Regions from separate parts of the Variovorax sp. V116 genome, predicted to be linked through region 1. Evidence: predicted binding sites of a transcription regulator. Region 1 holds the regulator's gene; each other region holds the start of a gene.
The links. The regulator LexA, encoded in region 1, represses DNA repair genes until DNA is damaged. The targets are predictions, from matches to a motif close to ACTGTATNNNNATACAGT.
Positions count from the first base shown of each region.

Region 2: the regulator LexA is predicted to act here: its motif matches at 2,986-3,003, upstream of ACAM58_RS16600 (DNA topoisomerase IV subunit B).
Region 3: the regulator LexA is predicted to act here: its motif matches at 2,809-2,826, upstream of ACAM58_RS02650 (ATP-dependent helicase).

Region 1 is NZ_AP028661.1:2,655,440-2,665,463, reverse strand. It holds gene lpxK (tetraacyldisaccharide 4'-kinase) at 1-958, shown strand, start outside; gene ACAM58_RS12660 (Trm112 family protein) at 939-1,121, shown strand; gene kdsB (3-deoxy-manno-octulosonate cytidylyltransferase) at 1,118-1,891, shown strand; gene adk (adenylate kinase) at 2,028-2,684, shown strand; gene ACAM58_RS12645 (asparaginase) at 2,712-3,701, opposite strand; gene lexA (transcriptional repressor LexA) at 3,775-4,458, shown strand; gene ACAM58_RS12635 (hypothetical protein) at 4,587-4,955, shown strand; gene ACAM58_RS12630 (D-2-hydroxyacid dehydrogenase family protein) at 5,047-6,054, shown strand; gene ACAM58_RS12625 (MFS transporter) at 6,059-7,219, shown strand; gene ACAM58_RS12620 (3-hydroxyacyl-CoA dehydrogenase) at 7,353-8,873, shown strand; gene ACAM58_RS12615 (oxepin-CoA hydrolase, alternative type) at 8,909-9,688, shown strand; gene ACAM58_RS12610 (Crp/Fnr family transcriptional regulator) at 9,748-10,024, shown strand, end outside.
Region 2 is NZ_AP028661.1:3,488,256-3,498,279, forward strand. It holds gene ACAM58_RS16595 (transglycosylase SLT domain-containing protein) at 42-929, opposite strand; gene ACAM58_RS16600 (DNA topoisomerase IV subunit B) at 956-2,953, opposite strand; gene ACAM58_RS16605 (MFS transporter) at 3,132-4,355, shown strand; gene ACAM58_RS16610 (hypothetical protein) at 4,379-4,519, shown strand; gene ACAM58_RS16615 (class I SAM-dependent methyltransferase) at 4,525-5,094, shown strand; gene dapA (4-hydroxy-tetrahydrodipicolinate synthase) at 5,174-6,064, shown strand; gene bamC (outer membrane protein assembly factor BamC) at 6,210-7,304, shown strand; gene ACAM58_RS16630 (MBL fold metallo-hydrolase) at 7,310-8,086, shown strand; gene ACAM58_RS16635 (hypothetical protein) at 8,168-8,443, opposite strand; gene ACAM58_RS16640 (hypothetical protein) at 8,537-9,052, opposite strand; gene ACAM58_RS16645 (cupin domain-containing protein) at 9,042-10,024, opposite strand, start outside.
Region 3 is NZ_AP028661.1:557,824-567,847, reverse strand. It holds gene raiA (ribosome-associated translation inhibitor RaiA) at 31-360, opposite strand; gene ACAM58_RS02650 (ATP-dependent helicase) at 676-2,796, opposite strand; gene corA (magnesium/cobalt transporter CorA) at 3,009-3,995, shown strand; gene ACAM58_RS02640 (5'-methylthioadenosine/adenosylhomocysteine nucleosidase) at 3,988-4,770, opposite strand; gene ACAM58_RS02635 (ABC transporter substrate-binding protein) at 4,774-6,414, opposite strand; partial or broken gene ACAM58_RS02630 (peptide ABC transporter ATP-binding protein) at 6,445-7,490, opposite strand; gene ACAM58_RS02625 (ABC transporter ATP-binding protein) at 7,487-8,524, opposite strand; gene ACAM58_RS02620 (ABC transporter permease subunit) at 8,521-9,435, opposite strand; gene ACAM58_RS02615 (ABC transporter permease subunit) at 9,444-10,024, opposite strand, start outside.

The DNA.
Region 1 (10,024 bases):
TCGCGGCGCGCTGGCTTGCCTGCTGTGGCCCCTGTCGCTGCTCTACGCGGCGCTTTTCGGGCTGCGGCGCTGGCTCTACCGGATGGGATGGCGCACGACCGAACGCGTCCCGGTGCCGGTGATCGTGGTTGGCAACGTGGTTGCCGGCGGCGCGGGCAAGACGCCGGTCGTGATGGCGGTCGTGCGGCACCTGCAGGCCCGCGGGCTACAGGTTGGCGTGGTGTCGCGCGGCTACGGCCGCCGCACCGGCGACTGCCGCGAAGTGCTCGCCGAGAGCAACGCCCATGATGTCGGCGATGAACCGCTGCTGATTCGCCGCGCCACCGGCGTACCGGTGTTCGTGGCGCGGCGCCGCATCGAGGCCGCGCGCGCCCTGCTCGCCCGGCACCCGGCCACGCAGGTCATCGTGAGCGACGACGGGCTGCAGCACCTGGCGCTGGCGCGCGACATCGAGATCTGCGTGTTCGACGACCGCGGCGTGGGCAACGGCTGGCGGCTGCCCGCGGGTCCGCTGCGCGAGCGCTGGCCGCGCCCGTGCGACCTGGTGCTCCACAGCGGGGAACGTCCCGCCTTCAAGGGCGGCTACACCGCCACCCGTTCGCTCGCGCGCGACGCCGTGGCGAGCGACGGCAGACGCACGCCACTCGACGCTCTCGCCGGCGAACCGCTGATCGCGCTGGCGGCCATTGCGCGGCCCGAAGCGTTCTTCGGCATGCTGCGGGCACGCGGGCTGACGCTTGCCGAGACGATCGCCCTGCCGGACCACTACGATTTCGAAGGCTGGCAGCGCCCCGCCGGCACCGGGCAGCGCCTCGTCTGCACCGAAAAAGATGCCGTCAAGCTGTGGCCCAGGGCCCCCGACGCGCTGGCGGTGCCGCTGGACTTCGCACCCTCGCCGGAATTCTTCGCGGCGCTCGACGCAAAGCTATCATCGCTCGATGGATACCAAGCTGCTTGAACTGCTCGTCTGCCCCGTCACCAAGGGCCCGCTGACCTGGAACCCGGAGAAGCAGGAGCTCTGCTCGCGCAGCGCACGCCTGGCCTATCCGGTGCGCGACGGCATCCCCGTGCTGCTCGAGAACGAGGCCCGCACCCTGTCCGACGAAGAGCTGGGGCTGTGAGCTTCACCGTCCTGGTGCCGGCCCGGCTGGCTTCGACGCGGCTGCCCAACAAGCCGCTGGCCGACATTGCCGGCCTGCCCATGGTGGTGCGCGTGGCCCGGCGTGCCAGCCAATCCGGCGCCGCGCGCGTGGTGGTGGCGGGCGACGACGCGGCCATCGTCGAGGCCTGCGCAAGGCATGGCGTGGAAGCCATCCTGACCCGCCAGGACCACCCGAGCGGCTCCGACCGCCTGGCCGAAGCCTGCGAGCAACTGGGGCTGGACGGCAGCGACATCATCGTCAATGTCCAGGGCGACGAGCCGCTGATCGACCCTGCGCTCATCGACGCCGTGGCCTCCGCGCTGGCCGCCCACCCGGAAGCCGCCATGAGCACCGCGGCCCACGAGATCGACTCGCTCGACGACTTCCTGAACCCGAACGTGGTGAAGGCGGTGCTCGATGCGCAGGGCAATGCGCTGTACTTCAGCCGCGCGCCCATTCCGTGGTGGCGCGACGGTTCCGCCAACGGTGCGCCGCCTTCCGTGCTGCCCGCACCGGCGCCGCTGCGGCACATCGGCATCTATGGCTACCGCGCCGGCTTCGTGCGCAGCTTTCCTTCGCTGGCACCCGCACCCGTCGAGGCCACCGAAGCGCTCGAACAACTGCGCGCGCTGTGGCACGGGCATCGCATCGCGGTGCACGTCAGCCATGTCGCGCCGGGGCCTGGCGTCGATACTCCCGCAGACCTCGAGCGCGTGCGCGCGGTCTTCGCCGCCGATCCGGCGCGCTGAAAAAGTGCGCTGCTGCGAGGGCGGCAGCGGAAATTCTTCACGCTGTCGCATGCTATCCTCGACGCAATTCCGCCTTGCCCCGCTCCCGGGCTGACGCTGGGCGCGACACAAGATCGAAGAACCCTCCGAGGACACCATGAGACTAATTTTGCTGGGCGCGCCCGGGGCGGGCAAAGGCACGCAAGCAGCCTTCATCTGCCAGAAATACGGCATTCCTCAGATTTCGACCGGCGACATGCTGCGCGCCGCCGTCAAGGCCGGCACCCCGCTCGGGCAGCAGGCCAAGGCCGTCATGGAGTCCGGCGGGCTCGTGAGCGACGACCTGATCATCAACCTTGTGAAGGAACGCATCGCGCAGCCCGATTGCGCCGGCGGTTTCCTGTTCGACGGCTTCCCGCGCACCATTCCGCAGGCCGACGCCATGAAGGCGGCCGGCGTCAAGCTCGACTACGTGCTCGAAATCGACGTGCCGTTCAGCGACATCATCGAACGCATGAGCGGCCGCCGCTCGCATCCTGCGTCGGGCCGTACCTACCACGTCAAGTTCAATCCGCCCAAGGTCGAAGGCAAGGACGACATCACGGGCGAAGACCTGATCCAGCGCAAGGACGACGAGGAAGAAACCGTGCGCAAGCGGCTCGAGGTCTACAGCCAGCAGACGCGTCCGCTGGTCGACTACTACTCGGCCTGGGCCAAGGCCGATCCGGCCTCGGCGCCGAAGTACCGCGCCATCCAGGGCGTGGGCAGCGTCGAAGAGATCAAGCAGCGCGCACTCGCGGCCCTCAGCAGCTGAATCTCGTCGGCTGCGCGCGGCCGCCGTTCAGGCGGCCACCGTTTCCATCAGTTCCAGCATCAGCGCGATGCGCGCCTTGACGGGCGTGAGCGCACCGGCGTCCCGCAGCGGATCGCCGGACTTCGGCAGGATGCGTCCGTTTGCGCAGCGGGTGGCACGCAGCACCGCCACGCCGGCATCCTGAGCCCGCAGCGCCGCAGCCTCCAGCGCATGGTGCACCGTGCCATTGCCGGTCGCGGCCACGACCAGCCCGCGAACCGGCTCGGCAACGCCCGATGCCCGCTCCTGCAGCAGCAGGTCGACGAGCGCGCCGCTTGCACCCGCATGGCTGGTGACGATCTCGACCCGGGGCCAGCGCACCGCCGCGCCTGCCTTTGGCTCAGGAATTTTCGGGACCGCGCCCATCGGCTGCGGCCAGTCGCGCAGGCGCCGCACTGCCCCCTCTTCCACATAGCCGACCGGCCCGGCATCGCCCGATGAAAACGCGTCGGGGCGGTAGGTGTGCACCTTCTGCACATCGAGCGCGCCGTGGATGGCACCCGCGCAGACCACCGTCACGCCGTGCGCCGCCGGCGTGGCCGCCACGGCGATGGCATCGCGCAGGTTCTGCGGACCGTCGGGCGAAAGCGAACTGGCCGGGCGCATGGCGCAGGTCAGCACCACGGGCTTGCCGGCCGCAAGCACCGCCTGGAGGAAGAAAGCCGTTTCCTCGATGGTGTCGGTGCCGTGCGTGATCACCACGCCCGCCACGTCGGCCTCGGCCAGCCAGGAGGCGCAGCGCCTGGCGAGCTGCAGCCAGACGTCGAAAGCCATGTCCTTGCTGTCGAGCTGCGCCACCTGCTCCGCCACGAGCGCCAGCCCTGCGGGCGCATCGATGCCGCCGAGCAGGTCCGCCACACCCACTTCTCCGGCGGTGTAGCCGATGTTGTCGGCACCGCTCGCGGCCCGGCCTGCGATGGTGCCGCCGGTGCCCAGGACCACGATGCGCCGCAGGCCGGAGGAAAGGGAATTAACCATGGGTTGCCAACTTTTAAAAACTGGTTAAAAATACAGGTACTGGATATTCAGCCAGTGCCGCAAGGAACCACATATGCAGTTCGCCGTGAAGCTTACCGCCCGCCAGCAGCAGATCCTGGACTTGATCCAGAGCGCCATCGCCCGTACCGGCGCGCCGCCTACGCGGGCCGAAATCGCCAATGAGCTGGGTTTCAAGTCGGCCAATGCCGCCGAGGAGCACCTGCAGGCCCTGGCCCGCAAGGGCGTGATCGAACTCGTGAGCGGCACTTCGCGCGGCATCCGGCTCAAGGGCGACGCGCTGCGTTCGCTCAACGAGTCGCGCCACCGCGAAGGCGGCCAGTTCTCCCTCTCGCTGCCCGGCATGTCGCAGCTCGCGCTGCCCCTCATCGGCCGTGTGGCGGCGGGCTCGCCAATCCTCGCGCAAGAGCACGTCGACCAGACCTACTACGTCGAGAACACGCTGTTCCAGCGCCAGCCCGACTACCTGCTCAAGGTGCGCGGCATGTCCATGCGCGATGCCGGCATCATGGACGGCGACCTGCTCGCGGTCCAGGCCACCAAGGAGGCGCGCAACGGCCAGATCGTGGTGGCACGCCTGGGCGACGAGGTCACGGTCAAGCGCCTCAAGCGCAACAAGCAGGTCATCGAGCTGCACGCTGAAAACCCCGACTACCCGACCATCGTGGTCCAGCCCGGCGAGCCCTTCGAGATCGAAGGCCTGGCGGTGGGCCTCATCCGCAACACCATGCTGATGTAGGCCGCGCGGCCTGCACCCCATCCGGCCGCAACAGGTGGCGGGCGTATGGCGCTTTGTCGCCATCACCCTGTTGCGTCCATTCAAAGAAATCCTGCCTGTGTTCAACCTCAGACTTTTTTGGAGTTCACATGGGAATCGCCCTCCTCGCCATCGCTGATTTGTGGATGCCGCTGCAATCGCTTGCAAGCCGGCTGCTGCCAGCGCGCCGCCCGGCCCGTCGCGACGCCGCCGGCACATCCGCCGGGTTGCGCTACGTCGCGGTCCGGCCGGCCTGCACGGCCCGCGCGCAGGCGGCAGCGCCCAGCGCAGCGCCGGCGCCCGTGCGGCCGCTGCGCGTCATCCGGGTGGTCGACGGCCGCCAAGGCGACAAACGCAGCACCAACCGCATGGTGATCTCGGGCCGCATGGCCGATGTCTGCGCCGAGCTCGACCGGCTGGCGGCACTCGAGGCGATGGAAGCCATCAGCCCCTCGCCCCGCTCCACCCAGCTGCACTGAACCCGTGCACCCCCGGTGACCGCTACCCGGGGTGGGTATCCAAACGTTCACACGCGCGCCATGCCAATGCTGCGAGGCACAATGGCACGCCATGAACATTGTGATCCTCGACGATTACCAGGACGCCGTGCGCAAGCTGCGCTGCGCCGCCAAGCTGGACGCGTATGCAGCCAAGGTCTACACCAACACGGTCAAGGGCATCGGGCAGCTCTCGGTGCGGCTGAAGGATGCCGACGTGATCGTGCTGATCCGCGAGCGCACCCACATCTCTCGCCAGCTGATCGAAAAGCTCCCCAAGCTCAAGCTCATTTCGCAGACCGGGCGCGTGGGCGGCCATATCGATGTCACGGCCTGCACGGAGCGCGGCGTGGCGGTGGCCGAGGGCACCGGCTCGCCGCAGGCGCCTGCCGAGCTGACCTGGGCACTGATCATGGCGGCCATGCGCCGCCTGCCGCAGTACATCAGCAACCTCAAGCACGGGGCCTGGCAGCAATCGGGGCTCAAGTCGGCCTCCATGCCGCCCAATTTCGGGCTGGGCTCGGTGCTCAAGGGCAAGACGCTCTGCATCTGGGGCTACGGCCGCATCGGCCAGCTGGTGGCGCGCTACGGACAGGCCTTCGGCATGCAGGTGGTGATCTGGGGGCGCGAGGCAAGCTGTGCCAAGGCACGCTCCGACGGCTTCCAGGTGGCGCAGAACCGCCACGAGTTCTTCGCCGCGGCCGACGTGCTGTCGGTGCATCTGCGGCTCAACGAGGAAACCACCGGTCTGGTCAAGCTCGAGGATCTTTCGCGCATGAAGCCGACCGCGCTCTTCGTCAACACCTCGCGCGCCGAACTGGTCGAGGCCGATGCGCTGCTTGCTGCGCTCAACCGCGGCCGGCCCGGACTGGCGGCGGTCGACGTGTTCGAGAGCGAGCCGCCGCTGCAGGGCCATGCGCTGCTGCGGCTGGAGAACTGCATCTGCACGCCGCACATCGGCTATGTCGAGCAGGACAGCTACGAAAGCTATTTCGGCCAGGCTTTCGACAATGTCGTGAGCTTCATCAAGGGCAACCCCACCAACATCGTGAACCCCGGCGCGCTGCAGGTTCGCCGGTGAATCCATGAGCCGCCGGGCCGCGCCCCGGGGCGCACTGTGGGCCTTGCTGGCCGGCAATTTCGTGATCGGCACGGGCGTGATGGTGGTGCCCGGCACGCTCAATGAAATCAGCGCGTCGCTGTCTGTCTCTGTGGCGACTGCGGGCCAGCTGATCACGGTGGCCGCGGTCGTGATGTGCCTGGGCGCGCCGCTGCTGGCGGCAGCTGTCGCAGGCTGGGACCGCCGCCAGCTGCTCGCCCTCACCCTGCTCTGGTACGCGGCCGGGCATGCCATTGCGGCGCTGATGCCGAGCTTCGGTGCCCTGCTGCCGGTGCGCATGCTCACGGTGGTGGCGCCCGCCATCTTCACGCCCCAGGCTGCGGCCTGCGCCGGCATGCTGGTGCCGCCGGAGCATCGCGGCCGCGCCGTGACTTTCGTCTTCCTGGGCTGGTCGCTGGCCTCGGTGCTCGGGCTGCCCATCGGTGCGCTGGTGGGCGGCCATCTCGGCTGGCGCATGGCTTTCGGAGCGATCGCGCTGCTGAGCATCGCCAGTGCGGCATCGATCTGGCTGACCCTGCCGCAGGGCATCCGCCCCGCGGCGCTGACGGCGGCCGCCTGGGCGCGCGTGCTGCGCAGCCCGGTGCTGATGGGCATCGTCTCGGTCACAGCGCTGCAGGGGGCTGGCCAGTTCGTGCTGTTCAGCTATTTCGGGCCGATCCTGAAGCGGGACTTCGGCGCGGACCCCACCATGCTGAGCCTGATGTGGGCGCTGTTCGGCGTGTTCGGCCTTGCGGGCAACATGCTCGTGAGCCGGTTCATCGACCGCGTGGGCGCGGGCCGCATGGTGCTGCTGACGAGTTCGCTGATCGCGCTGAGCCTCTTCCTTTGGCCATGGGCCGGTACGCTGCCGTGGCTGGCGGCGGTGCTCGTGCCCTGGGGGCTGGGCTGCTTCGCGACCAATTCGGCGCAGCAGGCGCGGCTGGTCGGCCTGGCCCCCGCGCTCGCGCCGGGCTCGGTGGCGCTGAACAGTTCCGGCATCTATGTCGGCCAGGCGGTGGGTGCCGGGCTGGGTGGATGGCTGCTTGCCAACGACGCGGTCGCGTGGATGAACTGGGCCGGTTTTGCCCTGCTGCTCGCGGCCATCGGCCTGAGCGTGGCCATCGACCGCAGCCGCCGGCCGGCCTGACCGCGCGGCGGCCCCGCGTAAAACCCGGCATGCCCCTGCGGCCGATGGCTGCAAAATCGAAGGCTGCGCAAACTCCGGGCCCGGTGCCTGCAGGCGGCCCCGGACACCCTCCAACCAGCGAAGATCTTTTCCAATGACAGTCAACTACACCCGGATCGGCGTCGTCGGCGCCGGCGCCATGGGCCGAGGCATCGCACAGATCGCGGCCCAGGCGGGCAGCGAAGTGCTGCTGCTCGACAGTTTTGCAGGTGCCGCCGAACGCGGGCGCGAAGCCCTCGCGGCCCAATGGAACAAGCTGCACGAGAAGGGCAAGATCGACGCCGCGGCGCGCGATGCGCAAATCGCCCGCGTGAAGGCGGTCGACTCGGTCGGGGCACTGGCCCAGTGCGACCTGGTCATCGAAGCGGTGGTCGAAGACCTCGAAGTCAAGCGCAAGCTGTTCCGCGAACTCGAAACAGTGGTCGCGCCCACGACCACGCTGGCCACCAACACCTCGTCGCTGTCGGTCACGGCCATTGCGGCCGGGCTCGCGCATCCGGAGCGCGTGGCGGGCTTTCACTTCTTCAACCCGGTGCCGCTGATGAAGGTGGTCGAGGTGGTGGCCGGCTTCAAGACTTCGGCCGAGGTCTGCAAGCAGCTCGCGGGCTATGCGGTGCAGATGGGCCACAGCGCCGTGCAGGCGCAGGACACGCCGGGCTTCATCGTCAACCACGCGGGCCGCGGCTACGGCACGGAAGCACTGCGCATCGTCGGCGAAGGCGTGGCCGATTTCGCCACCATCGACCGCATCCTGAAGGAGCAGGCCGGCTTTCGCCTGGGCCCCTTCGAGCTGATGGACCTGACCGCGCTCGATGTGTCGCATCCGGTGATGGAATCGATCTACCACCAGTACTACGAGGAGCCGCGCTTCCGTCCGAGCGTGATCACCGCCCAGCGGCTGGCGGCCGGCGTGCTGGGCCGCAAGACCAATGAAGGCTTCTACCGCTACAACGACGGCGTGATGCAGCAGCCCGCCGAGCCGGCGGTGCCGGTGGTGGCGGCGATGCCCTCGGTCTGGGTTTCGCCGCGCGCTGCGCGCCGGGCCGAGCTGCTGCGGCTGGTGAACGCACTGGGCGCGCAGATCGACAGCGGCGCCACGGCGGCGCCCACGTCGCTGATCCTGGTGGCCCCGCTGGGCTTCGACGTGACCACGGTGGCCGCGGTCGAGCGGCTGGACGCCACGCGCACGATGGGCATCGACATGCTGATCGACGATGCCGCCACCAAGCGCCGCGTGCTCGCCACCAACCCCGCCACGCGGCGCGACATCCGCGATGCGGCGCATGCGCTCTTCGCGCGCGATGCAAAGGCGGTGAGCGTGATCCGCGACAGCGGCGGCTTCGTGACGCAGCGCGTGATCGGCACCATCGTGAACATTGCCGCCGACATGTGCCAGCAGCGCGTCTGCTCGCCGGCCGACCTCGAAACCGCGGTCCAGCTGGGCCTGGGCTATCCGCGCGGCCCGCTGGCCATGGGCAACCTGTACGGCCCGACCAACATGCTCGAAGTGCTGTTCAACCTGCAGACCGTCTACGGCGATCCGCGCTACCGCCCCAGCCCCTGGCTGCGCCGCCGCGGTGCGATCGGCCTGAGCCTGCTGCACGAAGAAGAATAAGCAGACCAACACCAAAAAACGAAAGCATCACAGCGATGACCGCCGAACTGAAGAGCACCAGCGAGGGACGCACCATGGTGCTGACGATCGCCAACCCGACCCAGCGCAATGCCCTGGGCCCCGAGATCTACGCCGCAGGCATCGAGGCGCTCAACGGCGCCGAGAGCAGCGATGAGATCCGCAGCGTCGTCATCGTGGGCGAAGCCGCATGGTTCTGCGCCGGCGGCTCGCTGCAGCGGCTGTCCGACAACCGGCAGCGCGATCCTTCGGTGCAGGCCGAAAGCATCGAGGGCCTGCACAACTGGATCGACTCGATCCGCGCCTTCCCCAAGCCCATCATCGCGGCGGTCGAAGGCGCGGCCGCAGGTGCCGGCTTCTCGCTGGCACTGGCCTGCGATTTCGTGGTGGCCGCGCGCGACGCGGTCTTTGCGGCGTCGTACAGCAACGTGGCGCTCTCGCCCGACGGCGGCCTGAGCTGGCAGCTCGCGCGTGCATTGCCGCGCCAGCTGGCCAGCGAGTGGCTGATGTGCGGCGAGCGCATCGGCGCGCCGCGGCTGCATGCGCTCGGGCTGGTCAACGAACTGAGCGAGCACGGCCAGGCGCTTGCAAGCGCCCTGGCGCTGGCGGCCCGGCTCAATGCACGCGCGCCCAATTCGCTGGCCAGCATCAAGGAGCTGCTGAGCGAAGCGCCCGGCGCCACCTTCGCGTCGCAGCTCTCGCAGGAGCGCGACCATTTCGTTCGCAACCTGCACCACCCGAATGCGGGCGTCGGCATTGCCGCGTTCATCGACAAGAAACCACCGCACTACGAGTAGCGGCACGCCGTCGCTCCTGCGACACCCCTCAGTTTTTCAGTCGCCGACAGGACAGACCAATGGACGACCCCATTCTTACCATCGAAGAACGTGAAGCGATCAACAGTGGTCGCTGGTTTTCTTCTCTTTCTCCATCGCTACGGCACGACATCCTCCGATGTGCTTTCGTCAAACGCTTCAAGGACGGCGACCTGATCGCTGCCCGCGGCGACCCTCCCGACCACTGGATCGCCTGCGCCAAGGGCGCGGTGCGCGTCAGCTCGACGGCCGTCTCGGGCAAGCAGGTGACGCTGACCTACGTGGAGCCGGGCATCTGGTTCGGCGACGTGGCGATGT
Region 2 (10,024 bases), 830 kb from region 1:
AGAAGGGCTCCTTCATCGGCGGGGAAAGGCGGGGCGGGCCATCAGGACACCGGAGCGTCCGGGCCGCTGTCCGGCACCGCCGATGGCTCGGGCGCATCGGGCATGGCCGGCATGGCGCCCGGCGAATCGGGCGGCATGTTGCCGCGGCCCAGGGCACCGCCCTTGGGCACCGTGAGTTCCATGCGGATGCGCCCCGGCGCCTTGCCGCCGCGCGCGCCGCCGCCCGCCATGGCCGAGCCCCCGGCCGACGGCTTGAGGTAGGCGTAGAGCTGCAGCACGGTCTGCACGTAGTTCTGCGTTTCCTTGTAGTTGGGGATCTTGTTGCCCGCGCGCTGCACCGCGCCCTCGCCCGCGTTGTAGGCAGCGAGCGCCAGCTCGATCTGGCCCGGGAACATGGCGATCAGGTCGCGCAGGTAGCGCGAGCCCGCGGCAATGTTGATGCGCGGGTCGAACAGCTTCTTCTCGATGGTGCTGCGCTTGTCGGCTGCGACGCCGTAGCGCTGCGCGGTGGCCGGCATGAGTTGCATGAGCCCCATCGCGCCCTTGGGCGAAACGGCCTGGGCATCGAAGCCCGATTCGGTGGCGATCAGTGCCTGCAGCAGTTCGTAGTCGATCGAATGCTTGTTCGACGCATCGCGCAGCGCGGCCTTGGCGGTCTTGTAGCTTGGCGAGGCTTCGAACAGCGCCAGCAGGGTTTGCGAGGCCTGCGGCACCTTTCCATCGAGCTTGCGCCCGCCGCGCGCGAACGGCGCCAGGCCCTGCGCGGTGTCGAAGCTCTGGCCGCGGCGAAAGAAGACCTGGTAGCGCTCGTCGATCTTTTCCGACGCGAAGTGCGCCACGCCCTTGCTGTCGATGTAGCCGTAGACGTCAGCGGCGTGCGCGAGCCCCTGCTGCGCGCACAGCAGCAGGGCCAGGAGCAACGGACGCATGAAATCTGGAATTTTCACGAGGGTGGTCAAACATCGATGTCGACATCGTCGGCGCGCAGTTCCATCAGTTCGCGCCGGGCGGCTGCCTCGCCCTTGCCCATGAGCTTGGTGATCTCGCCCTGGGTGGAGCTGAAGTCGAAGCGCCCCAATTGCACCTTCATCAGGCGTCGGGTATCGGAATTGAGCGTGGTTTCCCACAATTGTTCCGCGCTCATTTCGCCCAGGCCCTTGAAGCGGCTGATGCTCCAGGCGCCTTCGCGCACGCCATCTTTACGCAATTTGTCGAGCGTGGCCGTGAGTTCGCCCTCGTCGAGCGCATAGACCTTGGAGGCCGGCTTCTTGCCGCGCGCAGGCGCATCGACGCGGAACAGCGGCGGCTTTGCGACATACACGTGGCCGGCTTCGATGAGTTTCGGAAAGTGGCGGAAGAACAGCGTGAGCAGCAGCACCTGGATGTGCGAGCCGTCCACGTCGGCATCCGAGAGGATGCAGATCTTGCCGTAGCGCAGGCCGCTCATGTCGGGCGAATCGGTGGGGCCGTGCGGATCGACGCCCACGGCCACCGAGATGTCGTGGATTTCGGTGTTGGCGAACAGCCGGTCGCGCTCCACTTCCCAGGTGTTGAGCACCTTGCCGCGCAGCGGCAGGATGGCCTGGCTTTCCTTGTCGCGGCCCATCTTGGCGCTGCCGCCGGCGGAGTCGCCCTCGACCAGGAAGACTTCGTTGTGGCTGATGTCCTTGCTCTCGCAATCGGTCAGCTTGCCGGGCAGCACGGCCACGCCGGAGCCCTTGCGCTTCTCGACCTTCTGGCCGGCGCGCTGGCGCGTCTGCGCGGCCTTGATGGCCAGCTCGGCAAGCCTGCGGCCGTAGTCGACGTGCTGGTTGAGCCAGAGCTCGAGCGCCGGTCGCACGAAGCTCGACACCAGGCGCACGGCATCGCGCGAATTGAGGCGTTCCTTGATCTGGCCCTGGAACTGGGGGTCGAGCACCTTGGCGCTCAGCACGTACGAGGCGCGTGCGAACACGTCCTCGGGCAGCAGCTTCACGCCCTTGGGCAGCAGCGAGTGCAGCTCGATGAAGCCCTTCACCGCGGTGAACAGGCCGTCGCGCAGGCCGCTCTCGTGCGTGCCGCCGGCGCTGGTGGGAATCAGGTTGACGTAGCTCTCGCGCACCGGCTGGCCGTCTTCGGTGAAGGCCACGCACCAGTCGGCGCCCTCGCCCTCGGCGAAGTTGTCGGCGTTCTTGTCGGCGTGGCCGCTGCCTTCGAACAGCGGGATCACGGGGTCGCCGTTGAGCGTCTGCATCAGGTAGTCGCTCAGGCCGCCCTTGTAGAGCCACTGCTGGGTTTCCTTGGTCTTCTCGACCGTGAGCGTGACGCTCACGCCCGGCATCAGCACGGCCTTGCTGCGCAAGAGGTGGGTGAGCTCGGCCATCGGCAGCGCGGCGGTCTCGAAATACTTGGCGTCGGGCCAGGCGCGCACGGTGGTGCCCTGCTTGCGCTCGCCGGCTTCGAGCTTGCGCACCTGCAGCGGCTCGATCACGTCGCCGCCGCTGAAGGCCAGCCTGGCGACCGAGCCTTCGCGGTGGGTCGTGACTTCGAGCCGCTTCGACAGCGCGTTGGTCACCGACACGCCCACGCCGTGCAGGCCGCCCGAGAAGCTGTAGGCGCCGCCCGAGCCCTTGTCGAACTTGCCGCCGGCGTGCAGCCGGGTGTAGACCAGTTCGACCACGGGGGCTTTTTCTTCAGGATGCAGGCCGAAGGGAATGCCGCGGCCGTCGTCCTCGACGCTGACCGAGTTGTCGGCATGCAGCGTGACCTTGATCTTCTTGCCGTGGCCCGCCAGCGCCTCGTCGGCGGCGTTGTCGAGCACTTCCTGGATGACGTGCAGCGGGTTGTCGGTCCGGGTGTACATGCCCGGGCGCTGCTTCACGGGCTCCAGGCCCTTGAGCACGCGGATGGAGCCTTCCGAGTACCCGGAGGACGCGGACGATGAACTGGGGGGAGTCTTGGGGGGAGTCGCCATGGGGGCGGATTGTAGTCAGTCGCCGCCAAACAACTGGATACCCATACAGGCACGCGGCGCGTTCACGGCAGGGCGCGGGCTTTGATGCCTGTTGCGCATCAAAGCCGGCGCCACAAATCATCAATGGCCTTGGCCGCCAGCGCACCTGCCAAAGTGGCCAGTCGCTACATTCGACGCCATGCAAGCCTCTTCTCCCACTCTCTCGATCAAGCAGGTGCTGATCTGCGGCGCCATGATCGTCACGCTCTCCATGGGCATCCGCCACGGCTTCGGCCTCTGGCTGCAGCCGATCACGCAGGCGCAGGACTGGAGCCGCCAGACCTTCTCGTTCGCGCTGGCCGTGCAGAACCTGTCGTGGGGCATCTTCGGCGTGTTCGCGGGCATGGTGGCGGATCGCTTCGGCGCCTTCCGGGTGCTGATCGCCGGCACGGCCTTCTATGCGCTGGGCCTGCTGGGCATGGCGTATTCGCCCACGCCGCTGCTGTTCACGCTGAGCGCCGGCGTGCTGATCGGCGCGGCGCAAGCCGGCACCACCTATGCGGTCGTCTACGGCGTGATCGGGCGCCAGATCCCGGCCGAGCGGCGCTCCTGGGCCATGGGCGTGGCGGCGGCGGCCGGCTCCTTCGGGCAGTTCCTTTTGGCGCCGATCGAGGGGCTCTTGATCAGGCAGCTGGGCTGGCAGAGCGCGCTTGCGGCGGTGGCGATGCTGGCGCTGGTGATCATGCCGCTGGCCTTCGGCCTGCGCGAACCGCAGCGCGGCGCGCTCGCCGGGCACCGTGACCAGTCGGTGCTGCAGGCGGTGGGCGAGGCCTTCCGCTACCCGAGCTTCGGGCTGCTGATGGCGGGGTATTTCGTCTGCGGCTTCCAGCTCGCCTTCATCGGCATCCACATGCCGACCTACCTGCGCGACCAGCGCCTGCCAGCCGAGGTGGCGGGCTACGCGCTGGCGCTGATCGGGCTCTTCAACGTGTTCGGCACCTACACGGTCGGGCTGCTGGGCCAGAAGCTGGCCAAGCGCAAGATCCTGGCGGCCATCTACTTTGCGCGGGCGGTCTCGATCGCGCTGTTCCTCCTGGCGCCCATTTCGCCGCTCAGCGTGTACGTGTTCTCGGCGGCCATGGGCTTTCTCTGGCTGTCGACGGTACCCGCCACCAACGCGATCATCGCGGGCATCTTCGGCGTGGCGCACCTGTCGATGCTCAGCGGCTTCGTGTTCCTGAGCCACCAGGTCGGCTCGTTCATCGGCGTCTGGCTGGGCGGCTACCTGTACGACACCACGGGCAGCTACGACATCGTCTGGTACATCGCGATCGCGCTGGGCGTGTTCGCGGCGCTGATCAACCTGCCGGTGAAGGAAAGCGCCATCGCGCGCGGCGGCCGGCCGGCCGCCATGCCCGGCTGACCCTGGCCGTGGACAATGGCCCCATGACTCCGCAGATGCGCCACCGCCTCGTGCACGCCGGCTGGCTGGCCGCCGCGCTGGCGGCGCTGGGCGGCGTCTTTGCGCTCTACGTGCACCCGGATTTCCTGGTCACGCTGGTCGACCAGGTCTGGTCTTGTTTCTGATTGCTATGAAAGATGTAGCGCCTTCGCATGGCGGACCGGAGCCGTCGGGATGGATCGTGCGGTGGTCGCACCTGCTCGCCCCTGGGGCCACCGTGCTCGACGTGGCCTGCGGCCATGGGCGGCACATGCGGTGGTTCGCGGCGCGCGGGCATGCGGCGACGGGCGTGGACCGCTCGGCGGAAGCCGCCGAGGCCGCGGGCGCCTTCGGCCGCGTGCTGGTCGCCGACATCGAGGCCGGCCCCTGGCCGTTCGCGGGCCAGGCCTTCGGCGCGGTGGTCGTCACCAACTACCTGTGGCGCCCGCGCATGGCGGACATCGTGGCCGCGGTCGCCCCCGGCGGCGTGCTTCTGTACGAAACCTTCGCGGCCGGCAACGAGACGGTGGGCAAGCCCTCGCGCCCCGACTTCCTGCTGCAGCCCGGCGAACTGCTGGCCGCATGCAAGGATTTGCGCGTGGTGGCCTACGAGGACGGCTTTGTTGCCGAACCGGCGCGCTTCGTGCAGCGCATCGCGGCCATCCGCGCCGGCAATGCCGACGCCGGCCAGCCCCCGCGCCATCTGCTGCAGGGAAACTGAGCCCGCCGGGGCGGCCGTTTCCGGGAATGCCGGAGTCAGTAGAATCGGCGCTTTCGTCCACCCGACAGAGAGATTCCCCTTGGAGCAACTGACAGGCAGCATCGTCGCTCTCGCCACGCCGATGCACGACGACGGCAGTGTCGACTACCCCGCCCTTCGCCGGCTGATCGACTGGCACATCGACGAAGGCACCGATTGCCTCGGCGTGGTCGGCACCACCGGCGAATCGCCCACGGTCGACGTGGAAGAGCATTGCGAGATCATCCGCGTGGCGGTCGAGCAGGCCAAGGGCCGCGTGCCCGTGATGGCCGGCTGCGGCGCCAACTCGACCAAGGAAGCCATCGAGCTCGCCAAGTTCGCCAAGGGCGTGGGCGCCGATTCGCAGCTGCAGGTCGTGCCCTACTACAACAAGCCGACGCAGGAAGGCCAGTACCAGCACTTCAAGGCCATCGCCGAAGCCGTGGGCGACCTGCCCACCGTGCTGTACAACGTGCCGGGCCGCACCGTGGCCGATATGGCGCACGACACCGTGCTGCGCCTCGCGCAGGTGCCGGGCATCATCGGCATCAAGGAAGCCACCGGCAACATCGAGCGCGCGCAGTGGCTCATCCGCGACCTGCCCAAGAACTTTGCCGTCTATTCGGGCGACGACCCCACTGCAGTCGCCCTCATGCTCTGCGGCGGCCAGGGCAACATCAGCGTCACGGCCAACATCGCGCCGCGCAAGATGCACGAGCTGTGCGTGGCGGCCATCGCAGGCGATGTACGCCGCGCGATGCAGATCCAGTTCGAGCTGATGCCGCTGCACCGCCACCTGTTCGTGGAGCCCAACCCGATCCCGCTGAAGTGGGCCATGTCCAGGCTCGGGCTGTGCGGCGGCGCATTGCGGCTGCCGCTCACCGAGCTGGCGGAAACGAACCGGCCCGTGGTCGAGGCTGCCTTGCGCGCCACCGGCCTGCTCAAGGGCTGACCCTCCCCGCTTTTCTTCCCGACACCTCCCATCGCTTTCCCCTGCCGCATCGAGGTTACGCAACCTTTTGCCTGAACCGTGCTCAGAGAGTGCGGGCAAAGCGGCCCACAGATTGACCGAACCCATTCCAACAAGGAAGACGACGTTGAAGAACCTTTCGCACATTTCGCGAGCTGCATTGCTGGCCACCCTCGTTGTCAGCCTCGCCGCCTGCTCCGTTCTCGAGAGCGACAAGATCGACTACAAGAGCGCCGGCAAGGCCCCGACGCTCGAAGTCCCGCCCGACCTGTCGCAGCTCTCGCGCGAGAACCGCTATGCGGTGCCGGGCGGTGCGGTCACGGCCAACGCCTACCAGGCCGGTGCCGCCAATGCGCCGGGCATTCCCACCGCGGTGGCCAACATCGGCGACGTGCGCATGGAGCGCTCGGGCACGCAGCGCTGGATCGTCATCAACCGCTCGCCCGACCAGCTCTGGGATCCGGTGAAGGACTTCTGGCAGGAAAGCGGCTTCCTCCTGACCACCGAGCAGCGCAACCTCGGCATCATGGAAACCGACTGGGCCGAGAACCGCGCCAAGCTGCCGCAGGACATCATCCGCGGCACGCTGGGCAAGCTGGTCGACTCGGTCTACTCGACCGGCGAGCTCGACCGCTTCCGCACGCGCCTGGAGCGCACGCCCACGGGCACCGAGATCTTCATCAGCCACCGCGGCATGCAGGAGGTCTACAACAACAGCCGCCAGGACCAGACCGTGTGGCAGCCGCGTCCGAGCGATCCTGAGCTCGAGACCGAGTTCCTGCGCCGCCTGATGGTCAAGCTCGGCGTGACGCAAGAGCAGTCGAAGATCCTGGCCGCCACCACGGCGCCCTCCAAGACCGCGACCGTCGCCAACGTGAGCGGCCAGCCGGTCGTGCAGATCAACGAAGGTTTCGACCGCGCATGGCGCCGCGTGGGCCTGGCGCTCGACCGCACCGGCTTCACCGTGGAGGACCGCGACCGCAGCGCCGGCATCTACTACGTGCGCTACGTGACCCCGAACCCCGACAAGAAGGAGCCCGGCTTCTTCGGCAAGCTGTTCGGCAGCTCCGAGAAGAACGAAGCACCGATCAAGTTCCGCATCCTCGTGAAGGGCGGCCAGGGCGAGAGCACCACGGTCTCGGTGCTGAACGCGAACGGCGCGCCCGAAACCTCGGCGAACGCGCAGCGCATCGTCCAGGTCATCGCCGACGACCTGAAGTAAGCCGCATGCTCCGCTTCCGAAGCCTCGGCAGCGGCAGCACGGGCAACGCCGCGCTGGTGGAATCCACCAGCGGCGGGCGCACTTCGCGGCTCCTGGTCGACTGCGGCTTCGGCCTGCGGCAACTCGATATTCGGCTTGCCAAGGCCGGCCTCGAAGCCGGCGACATCGACGCGGTCTTCATCACCCACGAGCACGGCGACCACATCGGCTGCGCCCACTCGCTGTCGCGGCGCAGCCGCATTCCCGTCTGGATGAGCGAAGGCACCTGGCTGGCCACCGGGGCCCGCGATTTCGAAGGCCGGCTCAACCTGGCGCGGGACGATGCCGAGTTTGCGGTCGGCGACATCGCGGTGCGGCCTTTCACCGTGCCGCACGATGCGCGCGAGCCGCTGCAGCTTCGCTGCTCCGACGGCGCGCGCACGCTGGGCGTGCTGACCGACCTCGGCCATGCCACCGCGCATGTGCTGGCCCGCCTGAGCGGCGTGCATGCGCTGCTGCTCGAGTTCAACCACGACAGCGAACTGCTCGCCAATTCGGCCTATCCGGCCTTCCTGAAGCTGCGCGTTGGCGGCAGGCACGGACACCTGTCGAACGATGCGGCCGCGGAAATCGCACGCGCGGTGCGCCACGACGGCCTGCGCCACGTGGTCGCGGCCCATCTGAGCGAGCAGAACAACCGTCCCGACATCGTGCGGCGCCTGATGGCCGAAGCCCTCGGCGGGCACGAGGCCGAGATGCTCACGGCCAGTGCGTCGGAAGGCTCGCCCTGGCTGGACGTGTGATCGCGCGGCGTTGCTGTTGCGCGCCCCCATGCAAAAAGCCGCCACCAGGCGGCTTTTTGCTGGGTGAACGAACACCCGGGTCTATTGCTTCGGCGCTTCGTTCTTCTTGGCGGCCTCGGTCGCGGCATTGGCGGCGTCCAGCGCCGAGGATGCACCCGGCGAAGGCGTGGTTGCGGCCGACGGATCGGTGCTGGTCGACGGGGCCGGTGCGGCGGCGGGCGGCGGCGGGGCCGGTTCGGTCACCGGGGCGGGCGGGGGTGTCACAACCGCCGGCGCGGCGTCCTCTTTCTTTCCGCAGGCCACGAGTGCGGCAGCGGCGATCAACGAAGCGAGCAGGACGGACGATGACTTCTTCATGGAAACTCCTTTGGCAATGGATGTCAGAACGAAAAAATTCTAGACCCGCATCGCCGCCCGTTTGTGTCTCGCGGCCTCATTCGCGGCATTGGCTTACAAGCCCAGTGTCGACGCCGGAAAGGCGGCAACGCCCACTCGCCACGACTCATCGATTGTTTCACGCAGTTCGCGCCGCGCCCGCGGATCGAAGCCGCACAGGCCCCGGCTGCGCTCGGGATCGGTGCGTTGGACGAACCACCCGGGCGTCCAGATGGCGCTCGGCACCGCGGTGCTGCCCGCCTCCGCACGCACCGCGCGGCATTCGATGATGTGGCCCCACATGCGCCGCCACGCAACGAAGCGCGCATGTGAACGTTCGACCGCATCGAAGCGCTGCGCCAGCAGCACGAAGCGGCGGCCCGCGGCCGACCAGGCCTGGAGCGCGTCGATGCTGGCCCGCTCGCCGAGCGGCCAGTCGGCAAAGTCGGGGTCGCTGAAGACCAGCTCTTTCCACCCCTGCCGGGCTGCGTTCGACAGCGCGGCCCGCACCATGCCCGCGAAGGCTTCGGGGCCATCGAAGCGTCCCTCGGGCAAGGCCGGTGCGGCCGCCGCGAAACTCTCACTCGGCATGGGCCCACCCCGCTTCGCACCACTCGGCCAGCAGTGCGAGCGCACCGTCGCTCGCGCGCGCCAGTTCGCGCGGCCCGAGCGCGCGCCGGTCGGCCAGCCGCCGCATCAGCGTTGCATCGGCCCCGCCTGCCCGAAAGCTCTCGCCGTTGATGTAGAGGTGCCGCGCGTCGTAGAGCATGCGCGTGCGGCGGTCGAGCGCCACGGCGTGCAGTTCCGCCGGTGCCTCGGCGCCTTCAGAGTCGAACCAGACGTTGGCCTTGGGCTCGGTCAGCGATTCGCCCAGCGCGCGGTCGATGGCGTCCGGATCGCGCAGCGCGGCGTCGACCGCCTTGCGCGCAAAGGCCTGCAGCGCGGCCGGCATCGCGGCCGGCGCCTCGACCGCGGGCTGCGTCGGATCGCGGTAGCGCGCGAGCTCGGCCGGGCCCGCATCTTCGAGCGCCTCGGCATAGGCCTGCGCCACGCGCGCCAGCAGGTCGGCGCCAAGCTCCCCCACCGCGGACGACCGCAGGCCGATGGAGCAGGTCATGCAGTTGTCGCCGACCGCCACGCCGTCGTGCGCATAGCGCGGCGGCAGGTACAGCATGTCGCCCGGCTCGAGCACAAAGCTCTGCTCGGGCTCGAAGTTCTCGAGGATCTTGAGCGGCACGCCCTGCTGCAGGCGCAGGTCGCTCTGCCGGCCGATCGACCAGCGCCGCCTGCCCTGCGCCTGCAGCAGGAACACGTCGTAGCTGTCGAAATGCGCGCCCACGCCGCCCTGGTCGCTCGCATAGCTGATCATCAGGTCGTCCAGCCGCGCATCGGGCAGGAAGCGGAACTGCTGCAGCAGCGCATGCACGCCGTCGTGATGCAGGTCGACGCCCTGCACCAGCAGCGTCCAGGCCGGCTGCTTGCGCGGCGGCAGCGCGCGCCGCGCGAGCGGCCCGTGCCTGAGCGTCCAGCCGGCCTTGCCGTGGCGGATGAGGCGCGATTCGA
Region 3 (10,024 bases), 2.1 Mb from region 1:
AGGGGCTGCAGCCCTCTGGCCCGTGGCCTGCTACATCACGCGCTTGGGGGCGGCGTGATGGTGGTCCTGCAGGCGGTCCTTGTGGCGCACCACCTGGCGGTCGAGCTTGTCGACCAGTTCATCGACCGCAGCATAGAGATCAGCGTGGCTCGACTCCGCGAACATGTCGTTACCCTTGACGTGAATGTTGCACTCCGCCCTTTGGCGGCGTTCCTTTTCCTTCTGCTTTTCCACCGTGAGGAGCACCTTCACATCGACCACCTGGTCGAAGTGCCGTGTGATCCGGTCCAGCTTGCTCGTGACGTAGGTGCGCAAGGCAGGTGTGACGTCGAGGTGATGACCGCTGATCGTCAAATTCATGAATGACCTCCTGAGAATTGACGGTTGGGAAAATGGCCCCGCTCCGGGATGGGGCGTGGCCGGCGAAACAGATATGGGGTTGGGGGAGAAAAGGGGAAGAAGAGAAAAGAGGGAACGGTCGATTCACTATGCCCAAGCTGTCACGGTATTGCAATAGCAGACTTCTCCGGGTGGCGGACGCCGGCGGACCATGCGCTGCTCACGCTAGCGATTCCATAGCGGCCCGCGCATGCAGGCCCGCCGATGCGGCACTTTGGCAGCAAGTGTTTCAGTGCGTCACCAGCGGTGACCCTGCCGGGCGAAGGGCCGGCCGGCTCAGTTCCAGGCCGCGCGCATGCGGTTGCGCAGGTCGATCACCGCGGCCGGCGGCGGCACTGCGGGCGGGCGCGCCGGCGGCGGCGGCCAGGTCTGCTGCTCGAAGCCCGCAAGATCCGATTCGGAAATGAAGCGCGTGCGGTTGGCATACAGGTGCCGGTCGCCGCGCACGGCCTGCTGCGTCACGTAGAAGCGCTGCGGCACCAGAAGATGCAGGTGGTCGCGCGCCCGCGTCATCGCCACGTAGAGCAGCCGCCGCTCCTCCTCGAGTTCGTGCGCGCTCTGCGCCACGTCGGCCGGCAGGCAGCCGTCGACCACGTTGAGCACGTGCACCGAATTCCACTCCTGCCCCTTGGCCGAGTGGATGGTCGAAAGAATGAGGTAGTCCTCGTCGAGCGAGGGCGGACCCGGCTTGTCGCTGGTGGCTTCGGGCGGATCGAGCGTGAGTTCGGTCAGGAAGCGCTCGCGCGAGCCGTAGCCCGAGGCCAGCCGCGCCAGCTGCTCGACGTCGCCGCGCCGCACGCCGGAGGGGTCGTCGTAGAGCCGGTCCAGGTGCGGCAAATACCAGCGCACCGCCAGTTCCACATCGGCCGGCCACGGCAGCGAGGGCGCGCACAGCGCGGCATAGGCTTCGGCAAAGACCGCCCATTCCGCGCGGGCGGCCGAGGGCGGCACGAATTCGCGCACCGCCGCCGCCGGATCGGCGGCCTGGTCCATGGCATCGAGCAGCCGCGCGCCCGTGGCCGGCCCGATGCCCGGGATGAGCTGCGTGACGCGGAAACCCGCCATGCGGCCGCGCGGGTTTTCGGCGAAGCGCAGCACCGCGAGCAGATCCTTCACATGCGAGGCCTCGAGAAACTTGAGGCCGCCGTACTTCACGAACGGGATGTTGCGGCGCGCCAGTTCGAGCTCGAGCGGCGCGCTGTGCGTGGCGGCACGGAACAGCACCGCCTGCGACTTGAGCGCGAGGCCGCCCTCGCGGTGCGCCAGCACCTTGTCGGCCACCCAGACGGCCTGCTGCGCCTCGTCAGGCACCAGCACCAGCTGCGGCCGGCCGGCGGAGGGCTTGTCGGTCCAGAGCGTCTTGGCATGCCGCTCGGCCGCCTGTGCAATGACCCGGTTCGAGACATCGAGAATCGGCTGGGTCGAGCGGTAGTTGCGCTCCAGCGTGACCACGCGCGCAGCCTGCGAGAACTGCGACGGAAAGTCGAGGATGTTACGCACCGTTGCGCCGCGAAACGAGTAGATCGACTGCGCATCGTCGCCCACCACCGTCACGCCGCGGCCGTCGGGCTTCAGCGCCCGCAGGATCGAGGCCTGCAGCAGGTTGGTGTCCTGGTATTCGTCGACCAGCACCTGGTCGAAGCGCTCGCCAACCAGCGCCGCCAGCGCGGGCTCGGCCACCATGCCGGCCCAGTAGAGCAGCAGGTCGTCGTAGTCGAGCACGTTCTGCTGCTGCTTGGCCTCGACGTAGGCGCCAAACAGGCGCTTGAGTTCGGCTTCCCATTCGGCGCACCACGGAAAGGCCTCGGCCAGCACCTCGGCCAGCGGGGCGCGCGTGTTGACGCAGCGCGAATAGATCGAAAGGCAGGTGCCCTTGCGCGGAAAGCGGTTCAGGCTCGACGACAGGCCGAGTTCGTGGCGCACGAGGCCCATCAGGTCCTCGGCGTCGCCGCGGTCGTGGATGGTGAAGTGGTCGTCGAGGCCGATGTGCGCGGCGTATTCGCGCAGCAGCCGCGCGCCGATGCCGTGGAAAGTGCCGGCCCAGGGCAGCGCGGGCGGCTTGTCGGACTTGAGCCCGAGCACGCGCGCCAGCACCTGGCCCGCGCGGCGCTCCATTTCCTGCGCCGCGCGGCGCGAGAAGGTCAGAAGCAGCAGGCGCTGCGGATCGACGCCGCCGGCGATGAGGTGCGCCACCCGGTGCGCCAGCGTGCTGGTCTTGCCCGAGCCCGCACCGGCGATCACCAGCAGCGGCCGCTCGTCGCGCCCGGCCGTCAGCGTGCCGACGCCGTGCTCGACGGCGGCGCGCTGCTCGTCGTTGAGCGCCGAGAGCGCCGCGGCCAGGCGCTCGGCCTGGGTGGCACCGGTGGCGGAAAAAGCGGGGAGCGCAGCGGTCTGCATGCCCGCGACTTTACTGTATGTCCATCCAGATCGGAGGGCCTGCCGTCACATGGCCGATGACATAATCGCCGCTCGCTGCAACTGGAGACCGCATCATGGAAACCGCACCGTCTCGGCAGCTTTCAACTCCCGCGTCCTGACGCCCGGGCCCGGGGATTGAAAGCACCCCTCCCCTCGCCCCATCGCCTCAGCCATTTCACGGGAGTGAGCCCATGCTCAATATCTTTACGCTTGCCAACGGCCGCCTTGTCCAGGAAGAGATCGAGGCGCTCGAGGAGCTTTCCAAGTTCCAGCCGATCTGGGTCGACCTCGAATCGCCCACGCTCGAGGAAAAGCGCTGGATCAAGCAGTACTACGGCCTCTCGATTCCCGAAGACGCGATGGACGAGGACATCGAGGAGTCGGCCCGCTTCTATGAAGAAGACAACGGCGAGCTGCACATCCGCTCCGACTTCCTGATCGATGACGACGAAGACCCGCGGTCGGTGCGCGTGGCCTTCATCCTGAACCAGCACAACACCGAGCTTCGCAGCCGCGGCGTGCTGTTCTCGATCCACGACGAGGACGTGCCGGTGTTCCGGCTGCTGCGCATGCGTGCGCGCCGCGCGCCGGGCCTCATCGAAGACGCCAAGGAAGTGCTGCTCAAGCTGTTCGACGCCGACGCGGAATATTCGGCCGACACGCTCGAGAACATCTACGACGAGCTCGAGATCGCGGGCAAGAAGGTGCTCGAAGGCAACGTCAGCGACGAGCTGGCCGGCGAGGTGCTGGGCGCCATCGCGCGCCAGGAAGACTTGAACGGCCGCATCCGCCGCAACGTGATGGACACGCGCCGCGCCGTGAGCTTCATGATGCGCAGCCGCATGCTCAACGCCGAGCAGTTCGAGGAGGCGCGGCAGATCCTGCGCGACATCGAATCGCTGGACAACCACACGGCCTTCCTGTTCGACAAGATCAACTTCCTGATGGATGCGACCGTCGGTTTCATCAACATCAACCAGAACAAGACCATCAAGATCTTCTCGGTGGCCAGCGTGGCGCTGCTGCCGCCCACGCTGATCGCGAGCATCTACGGCATGAACTTCAAGCTGATGCCCGAGCTCGACTGGTCGCTGGGCTATCCGTATGCGCTGGCCTTGATGGCGGCAAGCGCGCTGGTGCCGATGTGGTACTTCCGCCGGCGCGGCTGGCTCAAGTAGCGGCCGGCATTCCGCAAGAAGGCAGCGTGGCCAGCCACGCATCGACCAAGGCCAGGCTGTAGCGGCTCGCCACCTCGGCGACGAAGCGCGCGAAGTCGCCATGCGCGGCGTCGTCGGCTCGGTCCGAGATGGTGCGCATGGCCGCGAACGGCACGCCGTAGTCGTGGCACACCTGCGCGACCGCCGCGCCTTCCATCTCGACTGCGAGCGCATCGGGCAGGCTGCGCCGCAAGGCAGCGCTCTCGGCGGCCGTCGAGACGAAGCGGTCGCCGCTCACCAGCAGGCCGCGGTGCACCTTCGGCGACCGGAGGCCGAATTCATCGGCGGCCGCCTGCCCCACCAGCGCCGCCGGATCGCGCAGCGCGGCTTCGGCCACGGCCGCCAGCGCATCGCCGATCGAGGCATCGGCCGCAAAGCGCGAAAGGCCCATGAGCGGCACTTCGTACTTCGGGAAGATCGGCGAGGCGTCGAGGTCGTGCTGCAGCAGCTGCGTGGCGACCACCACGTCGCCAACGTCCACGCCCGGCGCGAGCCCGCCTGCCACGCCCGTGAACACGATCGCGCGCACGCCGAAGCGCTCGAGCAGCACCGCGGCCGTGACCGCCGCCGCGACCTTGCCGATGCGCGACAGCACGGCCACCACCGGCTGGCCGTGCAGGTGGCCGACCCAGAAGTCGCGGCCCGCGGCGCGCACGCGCTGCTCGTCCGGCATCTGCGCGAGCAGCGCGCCCAGCTCCTCGTGCATCGCCGCGACGATGGCAACGGGTGCGTTCATCGGCTACTTGATGTCCACGCCGTAGAAGGTGTGGCGGCCGAAGGGGCTGAGCTTGAAGTCGACCACCTCCTTGCGCACCGGCTTCAGCTGCACCGCGTGCGCGATGGTGAACCAGGGCGCCTGCTCCTTGAAGATGACTTGCGCCTTCTTGTACAGCGCATCGCGCTCGGCCTGCTTGGTCGCGCTCTTGGCCTTGAGCACGAGGTCTTCGTAGGGCTGGTAGCAGAACTTGGAGATGTTGCTGCCGCTGGCCGACTTGGCCGAGGCGCAGCCCAGCAGCGTGTAGAGGAAGTTGTCGGGATCGCCGTTGTCGCCGGTCCAGCCGAGCATGCCCATCTGGTGCTCGCCGGCCTGCAGGCGCTTGCGGTACTCGCCCCACTCGAAGCTCTTGATCTCGGCTTTGACGTTGATCTTGGCCAGGTCGGCCTGCATCAGCTCGGCGATGCGCTTGGCATTCGGGTTGTAGGGCCGCTGCACCGGCATGGCCCACAGGTCGGTCGAGAAGCCATCGGGAAAGCCGGCCTGCGCCAGCAGCTTCCTGGCGGCTTCGGGGTCGTAGGGATCGTCCTTGACCGCGTCGTTGTAGGACCACATGGTCGGCGGGATCGGGTTCTTCGCGGCCACGCCGGTCGACAGGTACACGCCGTCGATGATCGCCTTCTTGTTGATCGCCATGTTGATGGCCTTGCGCACGCGCACGTCGTCGAAGGGCTTCTTGGTGGTGTTGTACGAAAGGTAGCCCACGTTGAGGCCGGGCTGCTCGAGCACCTGCACGTTCGGGTCCTTGCGGATCGCGTCGAGATCGGCCGGATTCGGATACGGCATGACGTGGCATTCGCCCTTCTGCAGCTTGGCCCAGCGCACCGAGGCGTCGGGCGTGATCGCGAACACGAGGTCGTCGATCTTCGCCTTGCCGCCCCAGTACTGCGGGAAGGCCTTGAAGCGGATGACCGCGTCCTTCTGGTATTGCACGAGGTAGAACGGGCCGGTGCCGATCGGGTCCTGGTCGACCTTCTCGGGCGTGCCGGCCTTCAGCATTGCAATGGCGTATTCCTTCGACTGGATGCCCGCGTACTGCATGGCCAGGTTGGCAAGGAACGGCGCCTCGGCCTGGTTGAGCGTGATCTTCACGGTCAGGTCGTCGATGCGGTCCACCGACTTCAGGAGCTTGGGCATGCCCATGTCGTTGAAGTAGGAGTGGTTCTGGCTCGTGACCTTGAAGAAGGGGTCGCTCTCCTTCCACTGCCGCTCGAGCATGAAGATGAAGTCGTCGGCGTTGAAGTCGCGCGTGGGCTTGAAGCTCTTGCTGGTGCTGTGCCACTTGACGCCCTTGCGCAGGTGGAAGGTGTAGACCGTGCCATCGGCCGAGATGTCCCATTTTTCAGCCAGGCCCGGCACGACCTTGGTGCCGCCGCGCTCGAACTCGACAATGGTGTTGTACACCTGCGTGGTCACGTCGAACGAGGTGCCGGTGGTGTTCACGCCCGGATAGAAGTTCTCGGGACTGCCCTCCGAGCAATAGACCAGCGTCTTGGCGGACACGGCGCCCGCGCCCAGTGCGAGTACGGCGAGCGCCGCCGGCGCGAGCAGCGCGCCAAGCCTGGGCGAGCGGCGCAAAACGGATGGCTGGGTGGTCTTCTTCATGGCAACTCCTTGGGACACGGTGGAAGTGAACTAGGGGTTCGCCGCCAGAGGCGCGGCGAACGGCGGGGACAAGGGCACATCGGCGCTGACCGGCGGCGTGCCATCGAGGAATTTCTCCGCGTAGTGGCAGGCCACCAGGCGCTCGTCGAGCGCGCGCAGCAGCGGCCGCTCCTCGCGGCAGCGCTGCGTCGCGTGCGGGCAGCGCGTGTTGAAGACGCAGCCCGTGGGCGGATCGAGCGGCGACGGCAGCTCACCCTTGAGCACGATGCGCTGGCTGCTGAGGCCGGGCGTGGATGCCAGCAGCGCCTGCGTGTAGGGATGCAGCGGCCGCGCGAAGATGCGCGCCTTGGAACCTTGCTCCACCGCATGGCCGAGGTACATCACGAGCACCTCGTGCGCGATGTGCCGCACCACGCCCAGGTCGTGCGAGATGAAGAGATAGGCCAGGCCCAGCTCGGCCTGCAGGTCGGCCAGCAGGTTCAGCACCTGCGCCTGGATCGACACGTCGAGCGCCGACACCGGCTCGTCGGCCACCAGCAGGCGCGGCTCCAGCATGAGCGCGCGCGCAATGGCGATGCGCTGGCGCTGGCCGCCGAGAACATGTGCGGATAGCGGTTCGCATGCTCGGGCCGCAGGCCCACGCGCGCCAGCATCTCGCGCGCCTTGGCAACCCGCTCGGGCTTTCCGAGCGCGGTGTTGATGGCGAGCGGATCCTCGAGCACCGCAGAGATCTTCTTGCGCGGATTGAGCGAGCCATAGGGGTTCTGGAACACCAGCTGCACGGCCTGGCGCAGTTCGCGCCGGTATGCGGGCGGCGGGTCCACGGCATCGTGGCCGGCCAGCACGAGCTGCCCGGCCGTGGGCTTTTCGATCAATGCGACCATGCGCGCGAGCGTCGACTTGCCGCAGCCCGATTCGCCGACCACCGCAAGCGTGCGGCCGCGCTCGATGCGAAAAGAAATGTCGCCGACCGCGCGCAACTGCGCAGGCGCGCGGAACATGCCGCGCCGCACGGCATAGGTGCGCTGCAGGTTGCGCGCCTCCACGACGACGTCGCCGATGGCATCGCCACTCATGGCAGCGCCTCCACGGCCTGTGGCCGCGGCCGGTCGGCCTCGATGGCCGCCATGCGCCCGGGCTCGCCGAGCGGGAAATGGCAGCGCACCTCGGCGCCGGGCGGCGACGCAACCGCGCGCAGCGCCGGCCGCACGTTGCAGGCCTTCGTCGTCACATAGCCGCAGCGCGGCGCGAACAGGCAGCCGGCCGGCCGGTCGTGCACGCCCGGCACCACGCCCGCGATGGTGGCCAGCCGCCCCTCGGGCGCGGCGCGTTCGGGCAGCGCGGCCAGCAGGGCCTCGGTGTAGGGATGCTGCGGATCCGCGAAGAGCCGGTCGACGCGCTGCTGCTCCATCACCTGGCCCGCATACATCACGGCGATGCGCTGCGCCATCTCGCTGACCACGCCCATGTTGTGCGTGATGAGCACCAGCGCCATGCCGCGCTCCTTCTGCAGCTCGCGCAGCAGGTCGAGGATCTGCGCCTGGATCGTCACGTCGAGCGCGGTGGTCGGCTCGTCGGCGATCAGCAGGCGCGGGTTGCAGGCAATGGCCATTGCGATCATCACGCGCTGGTTCATGCCGCCCGAGAGCTGGTGCGGATAGCTGCCCAGGCGCGACGACGCGGCCGGTATGCCGACCTGCTCGAGCAGCTCGGTCGCGCGCTTTTTCGCCGTGCGCCGGTCCAGATGAAGGTGCAGCCGCAGCGTTTCCATCAGCTGGAAGCCGATGGTGAAGCAGGGGTTGAGGCTGGTGGTCGGCTCCTGGAAGATCATGGCCACCTCCTTGCCGACCAGCGCGCGGCGCGCCTTGTCGGAAATGCCGAGCAGTTCCTTGCCGGCAAAGCGCATGTGCTGTGCGCGCACGCGGCCCGGAAAGCCCACGAGGCCCATCAGCGCCATCATCGTCACGCTCTTGCCCGAGCCCGATTCGCCGACGATGCCGAGCACCTCGCCCTCCTCGAGCGTGAGGCTCACGCCGTCGACGGCGTGCAGCACGCCGCCCTGAGTGGGAAACTCGACGTGCAAGTCCTTGATGTCGAGCAGCATGTTCATCGCTTGAGCTTCGGGTCGAGCGCATCGCGCAGGCCGTCGCCGAGCAGGTTGAACGCCAGCACCGCCGCAAGAATCGCAAGGCCCGGGAAGGTGACGACCCACCAGGCGCGCAGCACGAACTCGCGCGCATCGGCCAGCATCGTTCCCCATTCCGGCGACGGCGGCTGCGCGCCCAGGCCGATGAAGCCCAGCGCCGCCGCATCGAGGATGGCCGTGGAGATGCCGAGCGAGGCCTGCACGATCAGCGGCGCTGCGCAGTTGGGCAGCACTTCGCGGAACATCAGGCGCAGCGTGCCGGCGCCGCTCACGCGCGCGGCGGTCACGTAGTCGCGCGAGATCTCGGCAATGACCGCGGCGCGCGTGATGCGCACGTAGTGCGGCAGCACGACGATGGCCACCGCCACCATGGCGTTGACCAGCCCCGGCCCGAGGATCGCGACGATCACGATGGCCATCAGCAGGCTCGGCATCGTGAGCACGATGTCCATCAGCCGCATGATCGCGATCTCCAGCACGCCGCGAAAGAAGCCCGCGACAAGGCCGAGCACCACGCCGACGACCACCGACAGCGCCACCACCGCCACGCCGATGGACAGCGAGAGCCGCGCGCCGTGCATCAGCCGCGAAAGAATGTCGCGCCCGATGGCGTCGGTGCCCAGCAGGTAGCTTGCGGAGCCGCCCTGCTGCCATGCGGGTGGCAGCAGGAAGACGGCGCTGTTGGTCTCGTTGGGTGCATGCGGCGCGATCCACGGCGCGAACAGCGCGACCAGCAGCAGCAGCGCGACGGTGGCAAGGCCGATCACCGCGCCGCGGTTGGCAGAGAAGGCCGTCCAGAACTCGCGCCAGGGACCGGGAGGCGCTGCGCCGCCAGCGCTGCTGCTCGAAACTGCGTGTGTCGTTGTCGTTGCCATGGAATCGGTCAATGCCGGATGCGTGGATTGATGACGCCGTAGGCCACGTCGACCAGCAGGTTGACCAGCATCACGATGCCGCCCAGCAGCAGCATGCCGCCCTGCAGCACCGGGTAGTCGCGCCGGCCGATGGCCTCGATCAGCCACTTGCCGACACCGGGCCACGAGAAGATGGTCTCGGTGAGGATCGCGCCCGTGAAGAGCACGCCCACCTGCAGCCCGATCACCGTGACCACCGGAATCAGCGCATTGCGCAGCGCATGCAGCCCCACCACGCGAAGGCGCGAGAGGCCCTTGGCGCGCGCGGTGCGGATGTAGTCTTCGCCCAGCACCTCGAGCATGGCCGAGCGCGTCATGCGCGCGATGACCGCGAGCGGCACGGTGCCGAGCACGATGGCCGGAAGGATCAGGTGATGCAGCGCCGACCAGAAGGCGCCGGTGTCGCCGGCGCGCAGCGCATCGATCAAGAGAAAGCCCGTTTCAGGCTCGACGAAGTACTGCACCGAGATGCGGCCCGACACGGGCGTCCAGCCCAGCTGCACCGAGAAGAACAGGATCAGCAGCAGCCCCCACCAGAAGATCGGCATCG